Regions from separate parts of the Streptomyces mabaensis genome, predicted to be linked through region 1. Evidence: predicted binding sites of a transcription regulator. Region 1 holds the regulator's gene; each other region holds the start of a gene.
The links. The regulator HrcA, encoded in region 1, represses chaperone genes, less so after heat shock. The targets are predictions, from matches to a motif close to TTNGCACTCNGNNNNNCNGAGTGCNAA.
Positions count from the first base shown of each region.

Region 1 (3,271 bases):
GCCGGGCTCCATCGGGAACACCCGCTCCTTGCCGAAGCGGTCCTCCAGCGTGACCGTCGGTCCCTGCGCGGTCTTCTCGCACCGGATCACCGCCCCGCAGAAGCCCGTCGTCACCTCCTCGACCACCAGGCCGGTCTCGGCCGGAACCTCGGGGGCGGGGGCGGTCTTCTTCCACGGCGGGGTCAGGTCGGGCCCGTACTGTCGGCTGCGCATCCGACAGACAGTAGAAGAAGAGGATGGTCAGCGCGGCGACACGCCGAAACGCGCCGCCAGCACGTCCCGCTGGCCCCGCACGAAACGGGCATCCACCACCGAACCGTGCCCCGGTACGTAGAGCGCGTCCTCGCCGCCCAGGTCCAGCAGCCGGTCCAGCGCGGCCGGCCACTGTGACGGCACGGCGTCCGGGCCCGCCTGCGGCTCACCCGACTCCTCCACCAGGTCGCCGCAGAACACGATCTCCGGCGAGCCGGGGGTGTCCGCGGTGCCGGGAGTGCCCGGCACCAGCACCGCCAGGTCGTGGCCGCTGTGGCCGGGGCCGACGTTCGCGAGCAGCACCTGCACGCCGCCCAGGTCGAGCGTCCACTCGCCGCACACCGAGTGCTGCGGCCGCACCAGCAGATCGGCCGCCTCGACGGCCTCGGCGCGCGGCAGACCCTCCCGTACCGCCGTGGCGCAGATCTCCTCGCGCCCGGCGGCGGACAGTACGTGGTCCAGGCCGACCGCGCCGTACACCTCCACCCCGGCGAACGCGGCGGCCCCCAGCACATGATCGAAATGGGGGTGCGTGAGTGCGAGGTGCGTCACCCTGCGGCCGAACAGCCGCTGCGCCTGCGTACGCAGTTCCGCACCCTCGCGCAGGGACGAACCCGCGTCCACCATGAGGACCGCGTCGTCCCCCGCCACCAGGCCGATCGTGCAGTCCCACACCGGCATCCGGCGCCGTCCGACCCCCGCCGCGAGCCGGTCCCAGCCCAGCTCTTCCCAACTGACGTCCATACCGCGACGCTAGTCCAACGGCCCCCACCCGCGCCTGCTGAGCAGGGGCGTCGCACGGTAGCGTGACGGGCCGCCCTTGCTAGCCGTGCGTCCATCCGCCGTACACTGGCCGGGGGATTGCTGGCACTCGAACGCAGCGAGTGCCAGGGCGAGTGCCAGGGCCAATGCCCAGGCCAGTGCCAAGCCCGGGACCGACGACCACAGCTGGAGGTGTGCGCGATGCTCAGCGAACGCAGACTCGAGGTGCTGCGCGCCATCGTCCAGGACTACGTGGGCACCGAGGAGCCCGTCGGCTCCAAGGCGCTCACCGAGCGGCACGCCCTCGGCGTCTCGCCGGCCACCGTGCGCAACGACATGGCGGTACTGGAGGACGAGGGCTACATCGCGCAGCCCCACACCAGTGCCGGACGCATTCCGACCGACAAGGGCTACCGGCTCTTCGTCGACAAGCTGGCGGGGGTCAAGCCCCTCTCCTCGCCCGAGCGGCGGGCGATCCAGAACTTCCTGGACGGGGCCGTCGACCTCGACGACGTGGTCGGCCGGACCGTGCGGCTGCTGGCCCAGCTGACCCGGCAGGTCGCCGTCGTCCAGTACCCCTCGCTGACCCGCTCGACGGTGCGGCACGTGGAACTGCTGGCGCTGGCCCCGGCGCGGCTGATGCTGGTCCTGATCACCGACACCGGACGGGTCGAGCAGCGCATGGTCGACTGCCACGCGCCGTTCGGTGAGACGTCGCTGGCCGATCTGCGGGCCCGGCTCAACAGCCGGGTGGTGGGCCGCCGCTTCGCGGACGTGCCGCAGCTGGTGCAGGACCTCCCGGACTCCTTCGAGCAGGAGGACCGCGGCACGGTGTCGACCGTGCTCGCCACGCTCCTGGAAACCCTCGTCGAGGAGACGGAGGAGCGGCTGATGATCGGCGGCACCGCCAATCTCACCCGCTTCGGGCACGATTTTCCCCTGACGATCCGGCCGGTGCTGGAAGCGCTCGAGGAGCAGGTCGTGCTGCTCAAGCTGCTCGGCGAGGCCAAGGACTCGGGAATGACCGTACGCATCGGGCATGAGAATGCCCATGAAGGGCTGACGTCCACATCGGTCGTCGCCGTCGGCTACGGTTCGGGCGACGAGGCAGTCGCCAAACTCGGCGTGGTCGGACCGACCCGCATGGACTACCCCGGAACGATGGGAGCGGTACGCGCAGTGGCACGTTACGTCGGACAGATCCTCGCGGAGTCGTAAGTGGCCACGGACTACTACGCCGTACTCGGCGTCCGCCGAGACGCTTCGCAGGACGAGATCAAGAAGGCGTTCCGGCGGCTCGCGCGCGAGCTGCATCCGGACGTGAACCCTGATCCCAAGACGCAGGAGCGTTTCAAGGAGATCAACGCCGCCTACGAGGTGCTGTCGGACCCGCAGAAGAAGCAGGTCTACGACCTCGGCGGCGACCCGCTGTCCGCGGCCGGCGGCGGAGGCGCGGGCGGCTTCGGGGCCGGTGGCTTCGGCAACTTCTCCGACATCATGGACGCCTTCTTCGGTACGGCGTCCCAGCGCGGCCCGCGGTCCCGTACCCGGCGCGGCCAGGACGCGATGATCCGGCTGGAGGTTGAGCTGGACGAGGCGGCCTTCGGTACGACCAAGGACATCCAGGTCGACACGGCGGTCGTCTGTACGACCTGCTCGGGCGAGGGCGCGGCCCCCGGCACCTCCGCGCAGACCTGCGACATGTGCCGTGGCCGCGGCGAGGTCTCCCAGGTCACCCGGTCCTTCCTGGGTCAGGTCATGACCTCGCGGCCGTGCCCGCAGTGCCAGGGCTTCGGTACGGTCGTGCCGACCCCGTGCCCCGAGTGCGCCGGCGACGGGCGCGTCCGCTCCCGCCGTACGCTCACGGTCAAGATCCCGGCCGGTGTCGACAACGGCACCCGGATCCAGCTCGCGGGCGAGGGCGAGGTCGGCCCCGGCGGTGGCCCCGCCGGTGACCTGTACGTGGAGATCCACGAGCTGCCGCACTCGGTCTTCCAGCGGCGCGGCGACGACCTGCACTGCACGGTGACGATCCCGATGACGGCGGCGGCGCTGGGCACGAAATGCCCGCTGGAGACGCTGGACGGGCTGGAGGAGATCGACATCCGGCCGGGTACGCAGTCCGGCCAGTCGATCCCGCTGCACCAGCGCGGCGTCACGCATCTGCGCGGCGGCGGGCGCGGTGACCTGATCGTCCACGTCGAGGTGACGACCCCCAGCAAGCTGGACTCACAGCAGGAGGACCTGCTGCGCCAGC
Region 1 is NZ_JBSOPZ010000026.1:29,402-32,672, reverse strand. It holds gene ACWV17_RS22700 (DUF3097 domain-containing protein) at 1-213, opposite strand, end outside; gene ACWV17_RS22695 (MBL fold metallo-hydrolase) at 241-996, opposite strand; gene hrcA (heat-inducible transcriptional repressor HrcA) at 1,216-2,232, shown strand; gene dnaJ (molecular chaperone DnaJ) at 2,233-3,271, shown strand, end outside.

Region 2 (3,271 bases), on a different contig from region 1:
ACCTGGTCCGCGACAACTACCCGTACTTCGAGAAGATGCAGGACCTCGGCGTCGCACTGAACAACCACACCCTCAACCACCTCTACCTGCCCGGCCTTTCCTACCGGGCGCAGCGCGCGGAGATCTGTGGCCTGCAGGACGTCATCGAGAAGCGGTTCGGCAAGCGGCCGGAGCTGTTCCGCCCGCCGTACGGCAACTACAACGCCAACACCCTGCGCGCCGCCGAGTCCTGCGGTATCAAGGCGGTTCCGCTGTGGGCCGCCGAAGCGTTCCCGGACCGGATGGAGTGGCGCGAGTGGGACCGCGACCTGCACCCCGGTGACATCATCCTCACGCATTTCAGGGGGCAGGAGGACTGGGGCGGAAGCATGCCTGACATGATCCGGCGGGTGATGAAGACGATCACGGACAAGGGGTACGCCGTGGCCAGGCTGGAGGACTACCTGTGATACGCGTGCACCGGCTGCTGGCCGGAACGCTGGCAGCCGGCGTGCTCGCGCTCGCCGCGTGCTCGCAGCCCGGGGAGCCGGTCGAGCGGCAGGGGCACAAGGCCACCGAGGGGCAGCGGGAACCGGCCGCCACGCCGGGGACGCAGGGAGAGGCCACGCCGGGAGCGGCCGGGGCGGGCAAGGGCGTGAAGCGGCCGTCGGTTGCGCCCGGCCCGCACACCCGCTGGGGGCTGAAGGCGCCGCTCGCCTTCGCCCCGAAGCCGGCCCACAAGCCCGTACTGCCGGCGGCGGGGCCGGGACTGCCCTCGGTGGTGGACCGGATCCCGACCGACGAGAAGGTCGTCTTCCTCACCTTCGACGACGGCGCGGAACGCGACCCCGAGTTCCTGCGGATGGCCGCGGACCTGAAGCTGCCGATCAGCATGTTCCTCACGGACAGCGTGGCCTCGGGCGGGTACGACCACTTCGAGCGGCTGCGGGACCTCGGCGGCACGGTGCAGAACCACACCCTCACCCACCCGAACCTGCGCACGTTTCCGTACGCGAAACAGCGGGCGGAGATCTGCGGCCAGCAGGACCGGCTCGCGGCCCGTTTCGGGACGAAACCGCACCTGTTCCGGCCGCCGTTCGGCAACTACAACGACGACACCCTGCGGGCGGCCGCCGACTGCGGGGTCAGGTCGGTCGTGCTGTGGCGGGTCTCGATGCAGATACACGATCTGCGGTACGCGGACGGCGACCGGCTGCGGCCCGGCGACATCGTGCTCGCGCACTTCCGTGGTCCCGGTGAACTCAAGGGCTCGACCATCACGCAGATGACGACGGCGATGCTGCGCCGGATCCAGGAGCAGGGCTTCCGGATCGGCCTTCTCGAGGACTACCTCTGAGCGTGTCCCGGACGCGCGGCCGGGAGCGGGGACGGCGGCTCGTACGTCAGTGCGGGTACTCAGCAGTTGAGGGGATCCGGCAGCGGTCCCGGCGGGGCTCCACGGGGGATTCGGCGCGGCCACGTTGGCACTCCGCTTGACCGAGTGCTAACCGCCGCATAGTCTCGGCTCTGGCACTCGCCACCGGGGAGTGCCAACACAGCGACGGGCAGGTCCGGCACCCGCGACGACGGATCGACCTGGTCGCCACCTCAGACAGTTAACCCCGTGAGATCTCCGAAGGGGGAGGTCGGATCGTGACGACCGCCAGCTCCAAGGTTGCCATCAAGCCGCTCGAGGACCGCATTGTGGTCCAGCCGCTCGACGCCGAGCAGACCACGGCCTCTGGCCTGGTCATTCCGGACACTGCCAAGGAGAAGCCCCAGGAGGGCGTCGTCCTGGCCGTGGGCCCGGGCCGCTTCGAGGACGGCAACCGTCTTCCGCTCGACGTATCCGTCGGCGACGTCGTGCTTTACAGCAAGTACGGCGGCACCGAGGTGAAGTACAACGGCGAGGAGTACCTCGTCCTCTCGGCTCGCGACGTTCTCGCGATCGTCGAGAAGTAATCCCAGCCGAAGTTTTCTGATCTGCGCCCCGTGCTCCCGCTCTTCAATGGCCGGGCGCCGGGGCGCAGTTCATTTGAGAGGACACAGAAGCTCCCATGGCGAAGATCCTGAAGTTCGACGAGGACGCCCGTCGCGCCCTTGAGCGCGGCGTCAACAAGCTTGCCGACACGGTGAAGGTGACGATCGGCCCCAAGGGCCGCAACGTCGTCATCGACAAGAAGTTCGGCGCCCCCACCATCACCAACGACGGTGTGACCATCGCCCGCGAGGTCGAGCTCGACGACCCGTACGAGAACCTGGGCGCCCAGCTCGTGAAGGAGGTGGCGACCAAGACCAACGACATCGCGGGTGACGGCACCACCACCGCCACCGTGCTGGCCCAGGCGCTGGTCCGCGAAGGCCTGCGCAACGTCGCTGCCGGCGCCTCCCCGGCCTCGCTGAAGAAGGGCATCGACGCCGCCGTCAAGGCCGTGTCCGACGACCTCCTCGCGACCGCCCGTCCGATCGAGGACAAGACCGACATCGCCGCCGTGGCCGCGCTCTCCGCGCAGGACCAGCAGGTCGGCGAGCTCATCGCCGAGGCGATGGACAAGGTCGGCAAGGACGGTGTCATCACCGTCGAGGAGTCCAACACCTTCGGCCTGGAGCTCGACTTCACCGAGGGCATGGCCTTCGACAAGGGCTACCTGTCGCCGTACATGGTGACCGACCAGGAGCGTATGGAGGCCGTCCTCGACGACCCGTACATCCTGATCCACCAGGGCAAGATCTCCTCGATCCAGGACATGCTCCCGCTGCTCGAGAAGGTCATCCAGGCCGGCTCCTCCAAGCCGCTGCTGATCATCGCCGAGGACGTCGAGGGCGAGGCCCTGTCGACCCTGGTCGTCAACAAGATCCGCGGCACGTTCAACGCCGTCGCGGTCAAGGCCCCCGGCTTCGGCGACCGCCGTAAGGCGATGCTCGGCGACATGGCCACCCTCACCGGTGCCACCGTCATTGCCGAGGAGGTCGGCCTCAAGCTCGACCAGGCCGGTCTGGACGTGCTGGGCTCCGCCCGCCGTGTGACCGTCACCAAGGACGACACGACGGTCGTCGACGGTGGTGGCAACCACGAGGACGTCGTCGGCCGGATCAACCAGATCAAGGCCGAGATCGAGTCCACGGACTCCGACTGGGACCGCGAGAAGCTCCAGGAGCGCCTCGCGAAGCTGGCCGGCGGCGTGTGCGTGATCAAGGTCGGCGCCGCCACCGAGGTGGAGCTGAAGGAGAAGAAGCACCGTCTGGAGGACGCCATCTCCGCGACCCGCGCCGCGGTCGAGGAGGGCATCGT
Region 2 is NZ_JBSOPZ010000016.1:160,066-163,336, reverse strand. It holds gene ACWV17_RS16930 (polysaccharide deacetylase family protein) at 1-449, shown strand, start outside; gene ACWV17_RS16925 (polysaccharide deacetylase family protein) at 446-1,336, shown strand; gene groES (co-chaperone GroES) at 1,633-1,941, shown strand; gene groL (chaperonin GroEL) at 2,037-3,271, shown strand, end outside.
Region 2: groES (co-chaperone GroES) is a predicted target of HrcA. The motif match lies at 1,461-1,487, and genes of this name have one in related genera.

Region 3 (3,271 bases), on a different contig from region 1:
GCTGTCGCGCCGACCACCGGACCGACCGCGACGATCCGCCCGAGCCTGGACGCGTTCCGCGCCGCCGGCCTGGCCTGACCACCAACCATCCCGGAAGGCAGCACCGCATGAGCGTCAACGTCCGTATCCCGACCATCCTCCGCACCTACACGGGCGGTAAGGCCGAGGTCCCGGCGGAGGGCGCGACCCTCGCCGAGGTCATCGAGTCCCTGGAGAAGAACCACCCGGGCATTGCCGCGCGCGTGCTGGACGACCAGGGCAAGCTGCGCCGCTTCGTGAACGTGTACGTCAACGACGACGACGTCCGCTTCGAGGGCGGCCTCGCGACGGCGACCCCCGAGGGTGCCGGCGTGTCGATCATTCCGGCCGTCGCCGGCGGCTGATCGCGGCTGATCGCGGCCGGCCGACCGCACCGCAGAGTTACCTCCATTGCCCCCTCCGCGATAGAAGCGGAGGGGGCAATTCTGCATGGTTGAGCGGGGTACAGTTGGGGAAGTCCCGGGCGCTGTTCATGCCACGTGCATATGAGAACGCGTCAAGGTGAGGTCAAAGAGTCCGAGGTTCTTGCGGCATAGGTTCCCCTATGTCCGGCCCGACTTGCCCTGGAATCCGGGGAATTCATCGCATTTATGCGTTCAGTCATGCCCAGAATTCTCGTCGGATTGACCTGTTGCAGACAGCGCATGTGCAGATACATTCAGCCGCGGTCGACGCGTTACGGCGAGGTCAGACCCGGGTCCGCGAAGTGCGGGTCTGTGCAAGGGCCAGTAATAGGGGAGTTAGGCATGGCTCAGGGCACCGTCAAGTGGTTCAACGCGGAGAAGGGGTACGGCTTCATCGCGGTCGACGGTGGTGCGGATGTTTTCGTCCACTACAGCGCGATCCAGATGGACGGCTACCGCACCCTGGAAGAAGGTCAGCGAGTCGAGTTCGAGATCTCGCAGGGCCAGAAGGGTCCGCAGGCGGACATGGTCAAGCTCGCCGTCTGATCTCGGCGCGATCGGCCACCGACGCAACTCACGCCGAGGGGCCCGTATCCCACCAGGGATACGGGCCCCTCGTGCGTCCGGGACGCGCCCCAGGGCGCGCCTCCGGACTGTGAGAGTCGCTTGCACTCTCCTGGGTCGAGTGCTAATCATTGCGTTAGCACTCTCCGAGTGAGAGTGACAAGAAGGACCGGGTCGGTGAGGCCCGCAGGCCCGGCGGGGCAAGGATCCGCCAGGCAGGCTGGCCGTCCGTCGCGGGCGCCACGCGGTCCGGAGCAATCCACCCCAGTCCGGGAGGACCACTTCACATGGCCAAGATCATCGCGTTCGACGAGGAGGCACGGCGCGGTCTCGAGCGCGGGATGAACCAGCTCGCCGACGCCGTCAAGGTCACCCTTGGCCCCAAGGGCCGCAACGTCGTCCTCGAGAAGAAGTGGGGCGCCCCCACGATCACCAACGATGGTGTTTCCATCGCCAAGGAGATCGAGCTCGAGGACCCGTACGAGAAGATCGGCGCCGAGCTGGTCAAGGAAGTCGCCAAGAAGACGGACGACGTCGCCGGTGACGGTACGACCACCGCGACCGTCCTCGCCCAGGCGCTCGTCCGCGAGGGCCTGCGCAACGTCGCCGCCGGCGCCAACCCGATGGCCCTCAAGCGCGGCATCGAGAAGGCCGTCGAGGCCGTCTCCGGTGCGCTGCTGGAGCAGGCCAAGGACGTGGAGACCAAGGAGCAGATCGCTTCGACCGCCTCCATCTCCGCCGCCGACACCCAGATCGGCGAGCTCATCGCCGAGGCGATGGACAAGGTCGGCAAGGAAGGCGTCATCACCGTCGAGGAGTCCCAGACCTTCGGTCTGGAGCTTGAGCTCACCGAGGGTATGCGCTTCGACAAGGGCTACATCTCGGCGTACTTCGCCACCGACATGGAGCGTATGGAGGCGTCGCTCGACGACCCGTACATCCTGATCGTCAACTCGAAGATCGGCTCGGTCAAGGACCTGCTGCCGCTCCTCGAGAAGGTCATGCAGTCCGGCAAGCCGCTGCTGATCATCGCCGAGGACGTCGAGGGCGAGGCCCTGTCGACCCTGGTCGTCAACAAGATCCGTGGCACCTTCAAGTCCGTGGCCGTCAAGGCCCCTGGCTTCGGTGACCGCCGCAAGGCGATGCTCAACGACATCGCCATCCTCACCGGTGGCACGGTCATCTCCGAGGAGGTCGGTCTCAAGCTCGAGAACGCCGGCCTGGAGCTGCTCGGCCGCGCCCGCAAGGTCGTCATCACCAAGGACGAGACGACGATCGTCGACGGTGCCGGTGAGAGCGACCAGGTTGCCGGTCGCGTCAACCAGATCCGCGCCGAGATCGAGAACTCCGACTCGGACTACGACCGCGAGAAGCTCCAGGAGCGCCTCGCGAAGCTGGCCGGCGGCGTGGCCGTCATCAAGGCCGGTGCCGCGACCGAGGTCGAGCTCAAGGAGCGCAAGCACCGCATCGAGGACGCGGTGCGCAACGCCAAGGCCGCCGTCGAGGAGGGCATCGTCGCCGGTGGTGGCGTGGCCCTGCTCCAGGCTTCCGCGGTGTTCGAGAAGCTCGAGCTCGAGGGCGACGAGGCGACCGGCGCCAACGCCGTGCGTCTGGCCCTGGAGGCCCCGCTCAAGCAGATCGCCGTCAACGGTGGTCTCGAGGGTGGCGTCGTCGTGGAGAAGGTCCGCAACCTCACGGTCGGCCACGGCCTGAACGCCGCGACCGGCGAGTACGTCGACATGATCGCCGAGGGCATCATCGACCCGGCGAAGGTCACGCGCTCCGCGCTGCAGAACGCGGCCTCCATCGCCGCGCTCTTCCTCACCACCGAGGCCGTCATCGCCGACAAGCCCGAGAAGGCCGGTGCCCCCGCGGGCGGCGGCATGCCGGGCGGTGACATGGACTTCTGATCGACCTGACGGTTGATCACCGGTCCTGAGCACGAACGCAGGGGCGGCACCCTCCTCCCAGGGGGTGCCGCCCCTGTGGCGTCACGAGGCTGGACGGCCGGGGCTGGCCCTCTCATCGAGCGCGCTCAGCGGGTGTAGTCCTTGAGCTTCTCGGTGTCGAGGGGGATGCCGACGGGGTCGGGGAGCGTGACCGTGGCGCCGTACGTGTACGACGGGTGCTGCTGGTACTTTCCGCCCTTCGGCTCGCTGAAGACGGTCAGAGTGTCTTCGTCGCGGTCGATGAGGAGATAGACGGGGATTCCGGCTGCGGCGTATCCGTCGCGCTTCTCGTTGCGGTCGCGGCGGTCGGTGTCG
Region 3 is NZ_JBSOPZ010000019.1:136,370-139,640, forward strand. It holds gene thrC (threonine synthase) at 1-78, shown strand, start outside; gene ACWV17_RS19065 (MoaD/ThiS family protein) at 108-383, shown strand; gene ACWV17_RS19070 (cold-shock protein) at 786-989, shown strand; gene groL (chaperonin GroEL) at 1,295-2,917, shown strand; gene ACWV17_RS19080 (Uma2 family endonuclease) at 3,043-3,271, opposite strand, start outside.
Region 3: groL (chaperonin GroEL) is a predicted target of HrcA. The motif match lies at 1,109-1,135, and genes of this name have one in related genera.